Regions from separate parts of the Spiroplasma syrphidicola EA-1 genome, predicted to be linked through region 1. Evidence: riboswitches for the same ligand, from Rfam matches in the RefSeq annotation. Region 1 holds a riboswitch; each other region holds the start of a gene.

Region 1 (6,419 bases):
TGGAGTTTCAAGAATGGTTGTTTTAGACCGCTATGCTCAAAAAGATAATACTTTAAAAACATTAAAAAAGAATGATTTAGTGTTAACAGTTATTAAAGATGATGGCTGATTCCCAACTCGTGGAATTGGGAACATTGTTGAAGTTGATCGAATTAATGGAACTTGTGATATTAAAATTGAGGAAGAATATGTTCATAGTATCGATAAAGACTTATTAATTAATAATAGTAATAATATAATTCGTAAAAATTTACATATGGTGGAAAAACCATTAGAAATCTTTTATGAACAAATTGCTTGAAGAGTTGCTAAAGCTTTAAGCAACCAAGAGGAAAACCAACCACCACATTTAGAAAGTTTTTACAATGAGTTAAAAGACTTAAATATTGTTCCAGCAGGTCGTGTTTTATATGGAGCTGGAAGTAATAGTGATGTTACATTCTTTAACTGTTTTGTAATGCCCTTTATTAAAGACTCACGGGAAGGAATTTCAATTCACCGAAAAGAAGTAATGGAAATTATGTCACATGGGGGAGGAGTTGGAACAAATGGCTCAACTTTACGACCACGTGGAACTGTTGCTAAAACAGTTGGGGGTCGTTCATCAGGAGCGGTATCATGATTAAATGACTTGTCAACTTTAACACATTTAGTTGAACAAGGAGGGTCACGAAGAGGAGCCCAAATGATTATGATGGCGGACTGACACCCTGATATTATTGAATTTATTATTTCAAAAATGCAAAACCCAAAAATTCTACGTTGATTAAAAGAAAATGGGAATGATAAATTAATTCGGGATGAAGCAAGTCGTAAAATTAAGTTTTCACCATTAACAAGTCTTGATCGCACACTATATGAATATGCTGTTAACAAAGAAGCAGATATTAATGACAGTGCTGTTGTTCGCGAAGCGCGCATTAAATTAGATGAAGGGGGAACATGAGAGGTAAATAACCCAGCCTTTTTATCAGGGGCTAATATCTCTGTAACAATTACCCATAAATTTATGCAAGCAGTTGAAAACAATGAAGATTGAGAATTACAATTCCCTGACTTGGATAATTATACAAAAGAAGAAAAAGCCTTTTATGATGAAAACTGATCAAAAATTGGTGATATCAATGAATGAAAAGCTTTAGGATATAAAGTTAAAACTTACTATAAAATGAAAGCCAGAGATTTATGAGATTTAATTAATTTTTGTGCCAATTATTCAGCAGAGCCAGGAATCTTCTTTATTGACACGGCAAATGATATGACAAATGCGAAAGCATATGATATGAAAGTTGTGGCGACAAATCCTTGTGGGGAACAACCATTAGCACCATACTCAGTATGTAACTTAGCGGCAATTAATTTAGCTAACTTTGTTGATAAAACAACGAAAGAAATTTTATATGATAAACTACGCCAAACAGTTCGTACTTGTGTTAGAATGCAAGATAATGTTATTGATGCAACACCATATTTCCTAGAAGCAAATAAAAAACAAGCTTTAGGAGAACGTCGAGTTGGATTAGGAGTAATGGGATTACATGACTTACTAATTTATCATGGGGTTCGTTATGGTAGTGTGGCAGGTAATCAAATTGTTGATAAAATCTTTGAATTAATGGCAACAGAAGCTTACCGTGCTTCAATCGAATTAGCAAAAGAAAAAGGATCATTCCCATTCTTAATTAGTCCCGAACGTTTCATTAATACTGGATATATGAAAAAAATGCCAGAAGATATTCGTCAAGATATTTTAAAATATGGAATTCGTAATTCACACTTATTAACAATTGCCCCAACTGGTTCAACAGGAACAATGGTTGGAGTATCAACAGGATTAGAACCATACTTTGGCTTTAAATTCTATCGTTCAGGACGATTAGGAAAAAACATTGAAGTAAATGCAAAAATTGTTGATGAATGATTAAAATATAATCCAGGGTATAGTGCAACAAATTTACCAGATATTTTTGTTGCTGCGATGGATTTAGCACCAGAAGACCATGCTGATACACAATGTATTATTCAACGTTGAGTTGATTCATCAATTTCAAAAACTGTTAATGCCCCTCGTGGTTACTCAGTTAAAGATGTTGAAAAAATTTATACTCGTTTATACAAAGGAGGGGCAAAAGGAGGAACTGTTTATGTTGATGGTTCTCGTGATGCCCAAGTCTTATCATTAACAACTGATGAACAACATCCAGCATTAGAACAATTAAACTTTGATCAATTAGGAGTTGAAGTTGATAACCGTAGTGGTCAACAAGATGATGAAAAATTACATACTGTTGGAAAAATGCGTGGAATTAACCAAGACCGTAAAATTGGGGCTGAGGTTGGTGATGTTTGTCCAATTTGTAAAGAAGGAACAATGATTGATGCTGGAGGATGTGTTACATGTAATAACTGTAATGTCCAGTTAAAATGTGGTTTATAAAATAACCGAAAAATTATTAAATATAACAATGAACTAATTGTAAGGAATGATATTTATGGGCGAAAACAGCTTAACAAATGTTGTCAGCGCAAAGTTGCCAACAAAATATGGAAATTTTGCCTTAAGATTATTTAGCGATCAAAATGGCCGCGAAATAATTAAAGCAATTATTAAAGAACCACTTAATTTAAATCAACCAGTTTTGGTTCGATTACATTCAGAGTGTTTTACTGGGGATGTATTAGGATCATTACGGTGTGATTGTGGTGAACAATTAGCAAACGCTTTAGAAGCAATTAATGCTAGTACGGGGGTTGTCTTATATTTGCCCCAAGAAGGGCGGGGAATTGGTTTGGTTAATAAACTGAAAGCTTATAATCTCCAAGATGAAGGTTATGATACTGTGCAAGCAAATGAACAATTAGGTTTTGCTCCTGATTTAAGACATTATGATAGTGCTAGTGTAGCTTTAGCATTACTAGGAATAAAGGAAGTTAATTTATTAACCAATAACCCTGATAAAATTGAACAGCTAATTGCGAATGGCATTAATGTTACAGCAAGAACCCCTTTAATTGTTGGTAAAAATGAAACTAACGAAAAATATTTTCAAGCCAAAAAAGATAAAATGGGTCATTTATTATAAAACAAAAAAAGAATTAACTTAAGGTTAATTCTTTTTTTGATAATTTATTTTTTTGGCAAAGATTTATTTCACTATTAATAATAAAACGGTTATTAAAAATAAAGGGTCATTTTTGTACTAGTTGTTCCATTAATTTATACACTGGAGCAAATAGCAGCGCGGTAACAATAATATTTCCGGTCCCATGAATAGCGTCAAAGACTAAACCATTAATTCAATAGGCTAAACCAACACTGGTACTATTAAATAACAGAGCCGTTTGGATGGCATAAAGGCTACCAAATAAATAACCAAATAAGCCGTTCATAATAATCATTGTTCATCATCACTTACTAATTAACGGTTTTAATCAAAGAATAATTACGGCATATAAATTAAAAATAACAAAATACATTAAACTTCAATCGGCAATTCCAAAGGTTACCATATTTAAAGTACAATAGACATTCACAATTCCAAAACCAATTTCAATGCTAAAGAAAAAAATACTAAACATTAAAATAAAGGTCACAAATTCAATATTTGGTAAAAAAGCAAACGCTGCTTTTAAGGCTAAGCCAAGAGCACTAAAAACGGCAATTATGGTAATTTTCATTGTTAATTTAATTGAATTTGTTCAAAAAATATCTTTTTTCATTTGCTTAACCATTTGTTTTAACAGCTGTTAAAACAAAACGAAAGACATTAATATCTTCTAAAATAACATCTGTTGCTCCTTTTTCGCAACTATTATTTTCCCCTTTACAAATTGGATTAATGTTTTGCGCGTCTTTATCATCGCTATCTCCACTACGAAGATCAAAATATTCTTTATTAATATCAGTTTTAATGTTACCAATGCGGATAACAAAAATCCCAATTCCAGGTGTTACTGAATAATCAAAATCTTTGGTGTCTTTTTCAATGACATCAGCTAATGTTGTAACATTATTGAAAATTAGGGTTTTATTTAAATACTCAACACCATTTTTATCAGTTGCCCGAATTTCAACATTTTTATAAGTTACACTGTTATTTTTATGGAGTTGATCATAATATTTTGGAATATAAATGATATTTAAAATAATGGCTCCAAGAATTACAATTGCTAGACTTAGAAACATCAAATATTTTTTTCATGAAAAATTTTTCATAAAGTTCTCCTTTCCTAATTCTTAGGCTAAAAAAATAAAAAAGAACCAATAAAATAAGGGTTCTTTGTTTTTATTTATGAGTTAAAAAAAGACATTATTACAATAAAATCTTAACGTTGCTCATAAATATCACACCCCCAGGGATATTTACTTTTTATTTCTTTTATTAGTAGGTCTTCTGGCTTAGAATCACTTTACTTATTGCCTCTTCCCAAGAATAATCTCAGTGAGTTTATGCAATGTTCATCATCCTTACAGATGCTGGGGCAGCTTGAGCTTTTAACTCAATTCCCTTTAAAATAGTCGAGGACTATTAACTAATAAAACAATTTGAAAGCGAATGCTTTCTTATAATTAATTATAACTGACTTTTAAAATTTCTAGAAAATTAATTTTCAATATTTTTCTTGTCCAATTTTGGTTATAATAAAAGCAATAATAAATAGTTTTTACAAAGGAGTATAAAATATGAATAAAAAAATTAAACTTGTTGCTGTTGATTTAGATGGAACATCATTGAATTCGCAAGGATTATTATCTTCGCGAACTGTTAATACTTTTCAAAAGTTAAATCAATTAGGAATTAAATTAGTGATTGCCTCGGGGCGACCACTTTATCAAATTAATCATTTAGTCGAAAAAGTGGGCCTAAAAGATGAAAATGATTATTCAATTGGCTTAAATGGGGCTGTAGTTGGGAATAACTTTAATGGTGAAGTACTATATGAAGATCATTTACCAAGTAATTTTATCGGACAATTATGCACAGAGGCACAAGAATTAGGAATTTCAACAATTATTATGTTTGAAAATCAACAATCAACTTTTAATTTTTTACAAATTTATTGTCAGAATTTTAATGATGGCGTAACAGCCCATTATTTTGCAAATTTTAAGTCAAAATCTTCTCAGGAAGTTGTCTTAAATAAATATAAGGGAGAAACTAATTTAAAAATTGGTAAATTATTTATGGCTGGGTCAATTGCAACAATTGCCACAATTGTTAGCAATTGACAAGACCGGTTAGAAATTTCTCATGAAGTAAAAATAGACCATGCAATTGTTGAGATTACAAAAAAAGGAACAAATAAGGCGTGAGGATTAAAACAGTTATGTCAGTTAAGTAACATTAAACCAAGTGAAGTAATGGCTTTTGGCAACGAACAAAATGATGTTGAAATGTTAAAATGAGCCGGGGTTGGTGTCGCAATGGCTAATGCTGGGAACCATATTAAACAGCATGCTAATACGACTTGTTTATCAAATGATGAGGATGGGGTTGCCGAAGCACTAGAAAAGTATTTTGAATTTTAAAATTAGACTTAGATTTTATTAATCACGCAAAAATAGTGCTATAATCATATAGAATAGATATTTATATCTAAATATATTAAAACTATAGGCAACATAAAAAGGGGTTTTTATTGATGGAAAAAACATATATCGTAAAAGTTTTAGCAAAAAAAGATGTTAAAATTAATTATCAAAAAATTTTAAAATTAACAAGTGAGCAATTACAAGAACAAGGGATAACTGAACCGAAAGTATCATTGCGTTTTAAATGATATCGTCCAAGTATTGAGGTTTTTGATAGTATTTATACTTCGGCTGTTTGAGGAACAAAAGTAGGTTTTAAACATGAAGACAGTTTTTTTCCAGGGGTAAAGTTAGAAGATGTTGTATCTTTTAAAGCACTATATAAAGCTGTTATGAATAGTTTTACAAAAGTAAGTAATGCTGTTGAAGAAGATAGTGATTCGCAAGGGGAAGCAACAGATTATATTAATTTATTATTAAATTTATTAACAGAAATTATTAAGGCGGGTTTTATTCGCCCACAGTTTTATCATGAAAATTTAGATAATCCTCATGTCTTAAGTTTTATCTCTTGAATTTTAGCTGGAGCTTGTGCTGGAGTTGGTCGTTGATTTGGATATATCTTTTTAAACAAAGAATTGGGAATTACCTTTGTAGAACGCCTTTATTTATATTATCAAGAGTTAACAAATGAAAATAGTTTTGAAAGTATTAGCACTTATATGGAAATTATGGATGATTTTGTAATGTATTTAGAAGATAGCTCATATTTAGTAGATGAGTTTAGCGAATAATAGAAGGGAAAAACAAAAAAATGGCAAAAATGAAAAATTTTATTGATCAAACATATGATAACCAAAATGTTTATTTAATTATTAATGATAGT
Region 2 (6,419 bases), 230 kb from region 1:
GCTAGTTGTTTCTGCCTTTTTAGTATATGACTTCTTTCTTGCACTTTTTGACCCAATGCCAAAATTCGCTAATCTAAATTATGGGTTACGAATTTTAACCTACTATTCTTTTTTTACTATTCAAACCAATTATTTAGTAACAATCTTTTTCTACATTGCCGCCATTAAAATGCGAAAAAAACAACAATATCCCCAATTCCCACTCTTACTAGCAATTACAACCTATATTACAATTACAATGCTAGTTTTTTGAGGGGGAATTGCTTCAAAAGGAAATGAACTTAATCAATATGACGGTTGACATTGAGTTGGAACATTTTTTTTACACTTAATTAACCCAATTATTATGATCACCGTTTTTTGTTTTACTTGTGGTAAAAAATATTATTTTTGAGAAAACCATGCCAAAAAAAATCTATGAATTATTCTAGTTTACATGTTTTTTTTCCTAATAACATCCTTAATTAAAGGCATTATTCTACACCATTTCAAATATGATAGTGATATTCTTTTCCCATATTTTTTCTTAGACATCTATTCTGACACATGGTTTTTTCTATTAACAATTGCGTTGTTAGTAATTTTAGCGATTGCGATTGGGATGCAATATTTTTACATTTGACTTAATAATAAGTTATACATCAAACGTCATAAAAATAAACACATTACGGAATGATCCCCACCAAATAATATTCGTTTAATATGAAAGTTTGACCATAAAGTTAAAGTTGGAATTAGATTAGCTCTTAGTTGTACTATTATAGTTTTTATTATAACTCTTGCTTTAACTAGTATTTTAATTTTTTCAGCATTAATTATAGGAGCAATTGCAGCAGCATTTAAATCTACATCATGACCACTTTGGTTAGTTATCGGTGGGGTTTCTCTTTTGATTATTAGTTTTATTATTTTAATAATTTTAATTCCCGCAATTAAATATACGAAAAAAGGTTCTCTACAAGCTAAAAATTTAATTGCTATGTTAATGATTAACCTAACAATTTTTAGCTGATTTACAATAATTGGGCCAATTTTAGGAATAATTAGTATTATAAAAATTTTAAAAGGGACTGAAACCCCAGAAGAATTTAAAACTAATTAAATTATTATTCTTGTTCAAGTTTTAACAAGTGTTCTTTTAAGGTTAAGCCCCCACGAAACCCAGTTAAGTTCTTATTTTTGCCAATTACGCGGTGACAAGGAACAATAATTAAAACTGGATTTGCCCCAATCGCTTGCCCAACAGCACGAGTTGCTTGCGGGCGATTAATTATCTCGGCTATTTCTTGATAATATTTTGTTTGCCCGTAAGGAATTGTTAACAAACTGTTTCAAACAACTTGTTGAAAGGTTGTCCCAATTAAATCTAATGGTAATGTAAATACTTTTCGCTGGTGATGAAAATATTCCTTAATTTGGTTACAATATCGGACTAATTTATCCCCGTTTTCCCTCAAAATTATTTCTTGATTTTTTATCTTATCTTTATAATTAATTAGTTCTTGCTCTGTTTGGCCAACAAATATTAACCCCTTATCAGACGCAGCTATTATTCATTCTTCATTATTAATTATCATTTTACAATAATATCAAGTTACTGTTTGTCCCATTATTATCCCACCTTTGTTATTACTTTCATTGTATCAAAATAAAAAACAGATGATTAATATCATCTGTTTTTTATTAACTCTTTATTTACGAATTAAAACTCATCCCAGAGCTCCAACCCCAATTAGTAAATTAGGAATTGCCCCTAAATAAGTTCACACTGATTTATAATCAGCACTAACAAAAAAACCAATTAAAAAGATTACTGCCAAACCAGTGATAACAGATCCTCAAATAAATGATCAAATTCCTGGCTTAACTGAGAAAGGAACTAAAATATATAAAATTCCTAAAACTAATAATAATGGTCAAAGTACTGATACATTATCGTTTCCTCATCCATAAATTGATAATGATACTGCAACACCTGCTGCAGATAAAATTCCAATTAAGATAATTCATGCGGCTCCAATTAACATCAATATTTTTGGTCAAGTAAATGTCTTCATTTTTGTTTTCTCCTTTATTGGTTAATTATATCCTAAAGTGAAAGACAGCACAATCTATTGTAAACTAGTGCTATCTTGATATCCTTTGTCATTAAAAGAATAAAAATCTCGTTCTTTTAAATACTGATTAAATTCTGTTACTGCGAAAGTTTTTGAACGATATGGAATCAATTGACTAGAAGAATAAAGTTTTTCTTGACTATCATCTAAAATTGAAAAAGAATATCCCCAGTGTGGTGAATCATATTCAACAATATTAAAATTATTATCAATTCAACGCTCTTTAACATTAAGGGTTAAAGCAAAAACATGTTCTTCTGGGGTTGCTTGTAGCTTAATTGAATCTTCTGCAATTAAACTAAGGGGAACATTCATTCCAACCGTTAACGGGTCACTTGTGTTACTTCAAACCCCATAAATATCTTTTTGGGTTTTTGTTGTTAAAAGCGTTTCTCATTTATTAGAATTCCATCAAACAAATTGTTGACCATCTGAACCCGGTTGAATCGGATGACCATCACTAATTGTCCCATGAGTATTAAATTCAGCTTGGAATTTATCATTTAGTTGTTTCATATTTTTACTGTTTTTAATATCTGCTCATTTTTGATTTGGAAAAACTGAACGGCCATTAACCCACGTATTTTGTGTTAAAAACGAATCAGATCCATAATAATCCCCGGTTTGATGGAAAGTAATGGGTTCTAAAATATTCGTTGTTAATGCTAAATCAGCTGAATCATTAAATTTAAAATATTGAACCGCTTCTGATAAAGTTGTTGCTTTTTCTAAATATAAATACAAGTAATGGTTATCTTCTAAATCAACCCAATTTGTTTGTTGATAAGGGTTACTAACTGATGGTAGTAAATAACCATTATAACCAACTGCCACCCCATTTGTTGCTGATGATTTTAATTTTCCTAATCATTGTGGAAGAGGCAGTTGATCGTTAACTTCTCCTTTTGTTTGACATGCCACCAATAATAGCGATGGACTGACAGTAATTGTTGTACTTAACATTAATAATAAAAGTTTTTTCATTTTTCTCTCCTTCTAATTTTAAAAATTATGACTTATTATCCTTGGTTACTTATTTATCCTGATAGCTATTTTGTCAGAAAATAATTGATGTAAAAGCTAAGATTCAAGCAAAACTAATAATGGTTGGTAACCAAATATTATGTAATTGGGAAAAATAAGTTAAGTTTGGATATAAATTTGAATCTAAGATTCAACTTGGCACATTTCAAAAGAAACTACTATTCATTAAATTAGCTAAAAAAGTTGTCGGGAAAAAATATCCTAAAAAATTTAAGATTTGATCACTACGAATAACACCTAGCGGAAATAACATCCCCGTTAAAAAAGCTAAGATTAAAAAAACACTAATTGCTAATACTAAAATTATTTTTAAATCACGATGAAAATAGCCAATCATAATGCCAATTAAACCACTAGTAAAACTTGCTAAAATAACTGTTCAACCTAATGTTAATCAATTAATTCATGGCAAATGCATTGCTTGGTGGTAACTTACGATTGCAATTACCACTAATCATATTCCGGCTGCTATGCTAACACAAAAATTAATAAACAAGAGGGAAATAATTAAGTGCCCTGTTGAAGCCTGAAGCAAATGTAATTGCCGCGCAAAGGTTGTTTGCTTAAACTCAAAAAAAGCAATTGGTAAATCAACCAAGCCATTAATAACAACCGCTAAAAGAATGCTCCCAGGTAATGCTAAAAAGCTAGCATTACTATTGAACATATTTGTCACACGTGTACTAATAAAATATAGGGCAACGGGTAAAACAAATGATAAAAGATAAGTGTGCCACGAAGTAAACCAATATTTACAAATAACACGCAGTAATGGTAATTTCATTTAAAGTCCCTTCTAAAATATCATATTTTTATCAATGATCAATTTAATAACCTAACAAAGAAAAAAGCATTTGTTCAAAATGCTTTATATAACTTTATATCATTAAATTATTCAAAAAAATAATTACATGACTCACACCCAGGAGTTATATAATAGGCTAATTATTATTAGAGAGGTCTTCTGGCTTAACATCATTTTACTTGCCGCCTTCCCAAAATTACTTTCAGTGGCTAATGGCTTTCATCCGTATTACAGTTGCTGGGACAGCATAAGAATTTCACTTATTTCCCTGGTTCTAACATAACTATTTTTATTAAATTGTCTTTTTTATCATATCATACTTTTTTTCTAACCAGCAATAATCTCATCTAATTTGACATCGTTTTGTTCTGTTGGTAATAGCGTTGAATGTTTTTGTTCATAAAAGGCTAAACCCATTTTAAAACCCTGGTAATCCGCAAAAAAGCGATCATAAAAGCCTCCCCCATAGCCTAAACGATTATTGTCATCATCATAACTAACAACAGGGGTAATAATAACATCTAACTCATTTTTATCTTTTATTTTAGGATTACTTTCTTTTGGTTCAAGTAAGCTTTGATAAACACGATGGGGTTCTAAAGTATTAACAAGACTGTTAATGGCAAAAAAAGTTAATTCTTGGTCATTAATTCGGGGTAAACAAACAATTTTACCTTTTGCTAACAAAGCTTTGATTAAATCAACTGTTCGTACTTCATTATTAATCGCATAATAAACGCCAATTATTTTAGCTGTTTTAACCCGCGGATGCGCTAAAACTTTTTTAACAATTTTAGCTGTTTTCCGTTGATGTAAACCTGGTTCAATATTTTGTCGCTTTTGTAAATTGTTTTTGCGTAACGTTTTTTTCTCGTTTGGCACTAACCAACACTACCTTCCATATCCATGCGAATTAACTGATTTAATTCAACAGCATATTCCATTGGTAATTCGCGTGTAAATGGTTCTAAAAATCCCATTACAATCATTTCCAAGGCTTGTTGTTCATCTAAGCCACGACTTTTTAAGTAAAATAATTGTTCTTCTGAAACTTTACTTACTGTCGCTTCATGTTCAATTTGTGATTCATTATTAAAAACCTTATTTTGGGGAATTGTATCAGAATGTGATTTTCCATCTAAAATTAAGGTATCACATTCCACGCGGGCTTTCGAATACTGTGCCGCAGGACCAATGTGGACAAGGCCACGATAATTGGCTGTTCCCCCATTAAAAGTCATTGATTTAGAAATAATTTTTGATGAAGTATATTTTCCTAAGTGAATCATTTTCGCCCCAGCATCTTGAATAACATTTTCTTTTGCCACAGCAATTGAAATACATTGGCCTTTACTATGATCACCTTTCAAAATAATACTTGGATATTTCATATTAATTCGTGAACCAATGTTACCATCAATTCATTCCATTTGACCGTTTGTATCAACAATACTACGTTTTGTTACTAAGTTTAAAACATTATCACTTCAATTTTGGACAGTTGTATAACGCATCTTAGCATTTTTCCCAACAAAGATTTCAACAACCGCTGCATGCAATGAATCTCGTGAATAAACCGGCGCTGTACATCCTTCAATGTAATGCAATTCCGCATCATCATCAACAATAATTAATGTTCGCTCAAATTGGCCCCCATTTTCATAATTAATACGGAAATAAGCTTGTAGTGGTTTATCTAATTTAACCCCTTTTGGAACATAAATAAATGACCCTCCTGATCAAACAGCACTATTTAAAGCCGCATATTTATTATCAGTATTTGGTACTAATGTCCCAAAATATTTTTTAAATAATTCAGGATGTTCACGTAAAGCAGTATCACAGTCCAAAAAGATTACGCCTTTTTCTTCGACCTCTTCTAGCATACTTCCATAAACTAATTCACTATCATACTGCGCTTTAATTCCAGCTAAATAATCCCGTTCCGCTTCTGGTAAACCTAAGCGATCAAAAGTGTTTTTAATTTTTTCTGGGACATCATCTCATGTTGTTGCGACATGATCGGTTGGTTTGATGTAATAAACATAATCATCAAAATTCATAAATGATAAATCAGGCCCTCATTTTGGATTATTAATTTTTAAAAACTGACGATATGAATCAAGGCGGAACTGCAGCATTCATTCTGGTTCATTTTTATAATGCGAAATTGTCCGAATGACCTCTTCATTAATTCCTTCCCCTGTATTATAGTATGAAATTTCCCCATCATTAAATCCATATTTATAACTTGAAAGATCTTTAATTTCTTGTTCTTGTTTTAGTTTTGGCATTTTATCGCTCCTTGCTTATTGCTTTTCGGTTGTTAATAATTTTACATAACCATTAACCCCAATTGTCGCACATTTAATCCGATTTGGTTGTTTGGGAATGTTTGTAAAGGCAACTAATTCATCTAATAATTCTTCTTGGTATGGTTTTGCATAAATCAT
Region 3 (6,419 bases), 310 kb from region 1:
CTCCTTGGCGTTGCCCTAATTGGTTAGCATATGAAAAACAATCCTCTAAAATTTTCATCACTGGAATTACACCAGTTGCTTGGTTAACAATGTTTTTAATTGGGGCGCCAAACTCTCTTAGGTTAGTTAAACATAACGCTACTCCTCCCCCTTTTTTGGAAAGCTGCAGCGATGAAGTAACAGCACGAGCAATTGATTCCATATTGTCTTCAATCCGTAATAAATAACAAGAAATATATTCACCACGTTGTTGTTTACCGGCATTCAAAAAAGTTGGAGTTGCTGGTTGAAAACGACCAAGCATTATTTGTTTTAATATTTTTTTAGCAGTTTCAATATTGCCATTGCCAAAAAATAGAGCATTCATAATAACTCTTTCTTCATAACTCTCTAAGTATTCTTTGCTATCAAAACTTTTTAAAGCATAAAAGTTATAAAATTTTAAGGCTCCCATTAAACTTGGAAAACGATGATTAAAGCTTTGTGCTAATTTTGTTAATTCTTCAATTGCAGTAATCGAATACTGATTAATTAAATCCTTATCATAATAGTTATTATCTACAAGATAATTAATTCGTTGAGTTACAGTCTCAAAGATTTTACTGTTAGGAATAATTACATTTTTTAAATATGACTCTGCTGCTAACTGATCAAATTTAAAATTATCTTTCCCTTTTTCAAAAAGTTTTGTTCTGGCATTTAAGGTAATGTATTCTTCATTAATGTCTTTATCATTTAATTTAAATTTCTTTGTCATACTTCTCCCCTTCTTGTCATAATTTTTTTAAAATGTTTTGTACTGTTTGTACATCAGTTTTTGTTCCTAATAATTCAAATTGATAAAGTAAAGGTACTTTAAGTTTATTAGAAATAATCGGTCCCGCAATTGCATAAGTATCACCAAAGTTTGTATTGCCTGATGAGATAACCCCACAGCAATATTGGCGATTCTCTTTAGTATTTAAAAAATTAATTACTTGCTTTGGTACAGCACCTGTACAATCATTTCCCCCAGCCGCATAAGTTGGAACAATTAAAATATAGTCTTTGTTAACTAGCAAAGGTGTTGTTAAGTCAATTGGAATCCGACTATTATTTATTTTTAATTTTTCAACAAAGCGATGGGTATTATTTGATGTCGATGAAAAATAAACAACATAAGGTTCCCCTTGCGGTTGTTTTATTTTTAAATTATTTTTCATCTTAAAATTCTCAGTCTTCATCAGCGGTTTCTTCCGTAAAACCCATAATGTATGAAGAACCATTTCCAGAAAAGAAGTCATGATTTTCATCAGCACGAGCTGACAGTTGCGTAAAAATTTCTGGCGCAATCCGAGTTTCTTCTGAGGTAAAGGGTGATTCATAACCTAAGTTTTGTAAGAACTTCCCAGCATTATAACGACTAAAACAAATGGCATCCTCAACTAATCCAAATCCTTCATAAAGTTCTGTTAAATATTTTTCTTCTAAAGCCAAAATTTCAAATAATAATTTGAAAACAAAATCTTGCATTTCTTTTTGTTCACTAGTAGATAGTTTAGCAATCTTTTTTTGATACTTATAACCACTATAATAATTATGAATTACCTTATCGCGTAAAATTAAGCGAATAATATCAGAAGTATTACTTAATTTTCCTCGCGCTGATAAAAAGAATGGTAAGTAAAAACCACCATATAATAAAAATCCGGGCATTAAGGCGGCCGCTACTTTTGACTTTAAAGGGTCATCCCCTAAATAGTATGGAATCAAAATGCGAGCTCGTTCTTGGAGACTTTCAGTATTAATAACTCATTCATGAGCCTCATTAATTTGTTCACTTGAACATAAAGTTGAAAAAATTGTCCCATATGATCGTGCATGAACAGCTACCATAAAAGCAAAATTTGTATAAATGACTTGTTCATGATCAGTTAAGGAATTAGCAATTTGGGCCGGGTCCCCAACCGTTGCTTGAATTGTATCTAATAGGGTTAAACCGGTAAAGGTGCGAGTAATTAATTGTTGCCATTCTGTAGTTAAACTATGTCATGATGTTAAATCATTTGAAACTGGAATTTTTTCTGGTAATCAAAAGTTTTGGGTTACTCGTGTTCATACTTCTAAATCTTTCTCATCATTAATAACATTTCAATTAACTGACCGCATTTTACCGTGCATCCCATTTTGAAAATATTCAAAAGGAGAAACTGATTCATCATAATATATCTTTTTCTTTGCCATAAGATCTCCTTTCTAACTTTTTATTAAATTGTCTACAACTAAAAAAGCAACCGCTAAAATTAGGGATGCTGAAAATTTTTGGAAATTATCTATTGATATTATTAAAACTAAAAAATAATTTAAATAATAATTTAAATAACTCTGTAATTCATTCCCCAGGAATAACATAATTCTAATGAAATAAATGACCGGTTTCCTGGCTTAGTTTCTTTTTACTAGCTACCCTTCTCAAAGATTCCTTCAATGGTTATTGTAACTTTCATCCACATCACAGTTGCTGGGACAGCAAGAGATTTTAACTCTTTTCCCGAACATCAATTATTTCTTTACTTATTTAGTTGTATATTTATGATACTATAATATTTAAAAATTGCAAAATAAAATTCCATTTTAATAAAATGGAATTTTTGAAAAAAACCTTAAATTTTTCCTTCAGCTTTAAATTTTTTGGTTAATTTGGTCAGCATTTCTTGGGTCATTTTATCTAAATCAAATTGTGGGCTAAAATCTCATTCCGCTTTGGCACAACTATCATCAATGCTATTTGGCCATGATTCGGCAATTGCTTGACGAACAGGGTCAACTTTATAAGTCATTTCAAAATTAGGAATGTATTTTTTAATTGACGCCGCAACTTCTTCGGGAGCAAATGACATTGCTGTAATATTAAATGAATTACGATGAATTAGTCTTTCTGGGTCAGCGTTCATCAACTTAACTACGGCTTCAATTGCATCATCCATATACATCATATCCATTTTTGTTCCTTGCGCAATATAACACTCATATTTTCCTGTTAATATCGCCTGATAATAAATATCAACAGCATAATCAGTTGTTCCTCCTCCTGGTTCTACTTTATAAGAAATTAGACCAGGAAATCTTACCGAACGTGAATCAACCCCATATTTTAGATAATAGTAATTTTCTAATAATTCTCCAGCTACTTTTGTTACACCATACATTGTTGTTGGATGCATTACAGTATCTTGGGGAGTATTATCGGGGTTAGCATCAGGACCATAGGCGGCAATTGATGAAGGAGCAAAGAATTTTAACTTTAACTCTTTTGCTACTTCCAGGGCATTCATCAATCCTGTCATATTTAAATCTCAAGCAAATTTTGGGTTTTTTTCAGCCGTAGCTGATAATAAAGCTGCTAAATGAACAATTGTATCAACTTGATATTTTTGTGCTAATTCCTTAAGCTTGTCATAATCTTTAACATCTAACTTCTCAAAGATACCTTCCTCACAAATTGGATTGTTTTCAAGCTGTCTTACATCGGTGGCAATAACATTGTTTAATCCTAAATCATTTCTTAAACGAGCAACAAGTTCAGAACCAATTTGACCTAATGCTCCAGTGATTAAAACTTTTTTCATTATTTGTTTTCCTCCTTATTTGTTTTTAATTTTTGATATTCACTTGTAATAATTTGATAAACCTGATCTAATTCGTCTTTTGTATGTAAAGCAGAAATCATTAATCTAATCCGAGCTTTTCCTTTTTGAACAGTAGGATAGATAATTGGGGATACTAAAATATTATGTTCAAATAACACTTTTGTTAAATCCGTTGCTATTGCTTCTTCATAAACCATAAATGGTGTAATTGGCGTTTTAGTTGTTCCAATTGAATAACCATCGGCAATAAATTTATTTTGGAGATATCTTGTATTATCTCAAAGCGCGTGAATGCGATGATTACTTTTTTCTAATTCATCTAAGATTTTAATACCCGCATAACAAAAACTGGCTGGTAAAGATGAAGAAAATAAAAATACTCTTGATCGTTGTTTTAAGTATTCAATTAAGCTCGCTTTGCCACAAATAAAACCTCCCACTAAGCCAAATGCTTTTGATAAAGTTCCGACTTCAATATCAATTTTTCCTTCTAAGCCAAAGTGGGCAATCGTTCCTTCCCCATTGTTTCCTAACACCCCTTCACCATGCGCATCATCTGCGATGGTATAAGCATGATATTTTTTTGCTAAACGATTAATTTCTGGTAAGGGAGCAATATCGCCATCCATTGAAAAGACAGCATCGCTAATAATAAAAATATTGCCTTTAACTTTATCCGCGTGTTTAACTAAAATCCGTTCTAAGTCTTCCATGTCACAATGTTTATAAACTTCGCGACTTGCTTTTGATAATCTAATCCCATCAATTATGGAAGCATGATTTAATTCATCAGAAATAATTAAATCTTCTTCGGTTGTAATGGTAGGAATTAATCCGGTATTGGCTTGAAAACCACTTTGCACAACGATAGTACTTTCCACTTTTTTAAATTTTGCTAAACGTTGTTCAAATTCTTCATGGATTGAGTAACTACCTGAAATTGTTCGGACAGCTCCAGGACCAACCCCAAATAAATCAATCCCCTCTTTAACAGCATTAACTGTAATAGGATCATTGGCAAAACCTAAATAATTATTCGAACACATATTCAAAAATTGTTGATCATTGATTTTTACCACATCGCTTTGTCCTGTTGCTAAAATTTTAATAACATTATAAACTTTATTTGTTTTTGCTAATTCTAATTCTGCTTCTAATCGTGAATATAAATTCATGATTTTATCACCTCATCTTTCTTAAACACAATTGATAATATTCTAAATATTAGTTTTTTTAGTTCGTTTTACAATTAAGTAATATTCAGTAAGCATTGAAATTGATACATAGAAAATAACGGTAATTGCCAATCATTTTAGGACACTATTAAACATTTGTTCATCCATTCCAGCACCCATTTGTAAGCCGACAAAGACCAGTAAAAAAGCCGCCACGACGCCAAAAATTGATCAAATCATAATGAGATTTGCAGTTAATTGTAAGTATTTTTTACGTTTAATAAAACTATAAGCTGCTGGTAACATACATAATGATGAGCCACAAGCCATAATTGGAAAGACCACTTGTTGATCAAGACCCAAAAAGGATAATGAAGCCATCGCTGGAGCATATAAACCAATCCCAAACGATTGAATCATTCCTAAAAAGAAAAAGACAACTGTGGCAACAATAATTCGTCATGGTTTATCAATTAAGGATGTTTTATCCCCAATATCAGACGTGTTAATTACATTAACTTGGGGATGAGTTAGAATCATTAAGATTGCAACAAAAAAAAGCGTTACCCCCATTACAATTTTGACTATTTTAGGGTCTTTAATTTTTGAAACAAATAATGACCCAACAAATGTTCCAGCGATAACAGCACCGACTAAAACAAATAAAGTTGTAGTATTTACTTTAATTGCCCCAACAAATAAAGCGGATTCGATTAAAGCACTCACTCCTAATGCAACATTTAGAGTTCCAGGTAGTTTTGAATCATCTTTAATAGATTTTGTGGCTTTTAACAACCCAGTTATTACCCCAAATGATCCAACCCCAATTGTATCGGTAAAACCACCAGTAAAGCCTGTTGCTCCAACGATATATTTATTTTGATTAGGATCATTGTATTTGACTCTTAATGTAATTCAAAAATATAGGATACAAAAAATAATTGCTGAAAGTAATAAGAAAATGACAATAATAAAGGCAATTAATTCTTCACTTGATCAACTAAATTTTTTCCCATTATTTTTTCAAGGGTAAAAAACTAAATAATTAATTAATAAACTACATGTAACTACTACTAAAGCAATCCCAAATAACATCATTCAAAAAGTAAATCTCTTTTTGTAATCACTTTTTGAAACAAATTCAGTCTTTTCAGTATTAGTATGACTTAATTCAATATTTTCTAATTCCATTTCTTTTTCTCCTTTCTTCTAATTAATAAATACCAAGGGCTTAAAACTATAAATAGTTTTACGATCTAAATTTAATTACGGAAAGTTTTTAATTATCCCTTATAAAATAATTAAAATTAAAAGACCTTAAAAAAATAATCTAAGTTTTCTAACAAAATTATTATTTTAAGCTATTGGATAATTTAGATAAACTGTTTTTCTACCTTCATTATATGCTTTGAATTCAAGAATTCAATAAATTTTTACAGTTTTCCTAAAATAAATAATATTTTTTTCCTATTTTAAGTTTAAAAAAAGGCTTATTTAAATAAAGCCTCTTTTAAAATATCGAATTATTGTTTATTAAAATTTTTTTATAAGAGTTGAATTTTACATAATGTTGCAAAAAAGCTATTTTTGGATAATCTGTCATTAAGTCTTTTTT

What was found. Region 1 has a riboswitch for cobalamin ahead of SSYRP_RS03665 (hypothetical protein). Riboswitches for the same ligand answer to the same signal wherever they lie in the genome.
Region 2: linked by a shared signal. The riboswitch ahead of SSYRP_RS04845 (hypothetical protein) and the one ahead of SSYRP_RS03665 (hypothetical protein) in region 1 are both predicted to bind cobalamin.
Region 3: linked by a shared signal. The riboswitch ahead of nrdF (class 1b ribonucleoside-diphosphate reductase subunit beta) and the one ahead of SSYRP_RS03665 (hypothetical protein) in region 1 are both predicted to bind cobalamin.

Annotation. Positions count from the first base shown of each region.
Region 1 covers NC_021284.1:787,767-794,185, reverse strand. Annotated here, with positions in the region: gene SSYRP_RS03680 (vitamin B12-dependent ribonucleotide reductase) at 1-2,437, shown strand, start outside; gene ribA (GTP cyclohydrolase II) at 2,493-3,083, shown strand; gene SSYRP_RS03670 (hypothetical protein) at 3,097-3,720, opposite strand; gene SSYRP_RS03665 (hypothetical protein) at 3,725-4,216, opposite strand; cobalamin riboswitch at 4,368-4,553, opposite strand; gene SSYRP_RS03660 (Cof-type HAD-IIB family hydrolase) at 4,685-5,530, shown strand; gene SSYRP_RS03655 (hypothetical protein) at 5,644-6,327, shown strand; gene SSYRP_RS03650 (MBL fold metallo-hydrolase) at 6,348-6,419, shown strand, end outside.
Region 2 covers NC_021284.1:1,022,466-1,028,884, forward strand. Annotated here, with positions in the region: gene SSYRP_RS04825 (hypothetical protein) at 1-1,102, shown strand, start outside; gene SSYRP_RS04830 (methylated-DNA--[protein]-cysteine S-methyltransferase) at 1,107-1,610, opposite strand; gene SSYRP_RS04835 (hypothetical protein) at 1,692-2,057, opposite strand; gene SSYRP_RS04840 (hypothetical protein) at 2,112-3,101, opposite strand; gene SSYRP_RS04845 (hypothetical protein) at 3,151-3,945, opposite strand; cobalamin riboswitch at 4,099-4,259, opposite strand; gene SSYRP_RS04850 (5-formyltetrahydrofolate cyclo-ligase) at 4,294-4,848, opposite strand; gene sufB (Fe-S cluster assembly protein SufB) at 4,848-6,260, opposite strand; gene sufU (Fe-S cluster assembly sulfur transfer protein SufU) at 6,276-6,419, opposite strand, start outside.
Region 3 covers NC_021284.1:478,359-484,777, reverse strand. Annotated here, with positions in the region: gene nrdE (class 1b ribonucleoside-diphosphate reductase subunit alpha) at 1-757, opposite strand, end outside; gene nrdI (class Ib ribonucleoside-diphosphate reductase assembly flavoprotein NrdI) at 741-1,223, opposite strand; gene nrdF (class 1b ribonucleoside-diphosphate reductase subunit beta) at 1,204-2,223, opposite strand; cobalamin riboswitch at 2,393-2,557, opposite strand; gene SSYRP_RS02230 (L-threonine 3-dehydrogenase) at 2,643-3,608, opposite strand; gene SSYRP_RS02225 (aminotransferase class I/II-fold pyridoxal phosphate-dependent enzyme) at 3,608-4,804, opposite strand; gene SSYRP_RS02220 (TSUP family transporter) at 4,847-5,995, opposite strand; gene SSYRP_RS05165 (PTS fructose transporter subunit IIABC) at 6,315-6,419, opposite strand, start outside.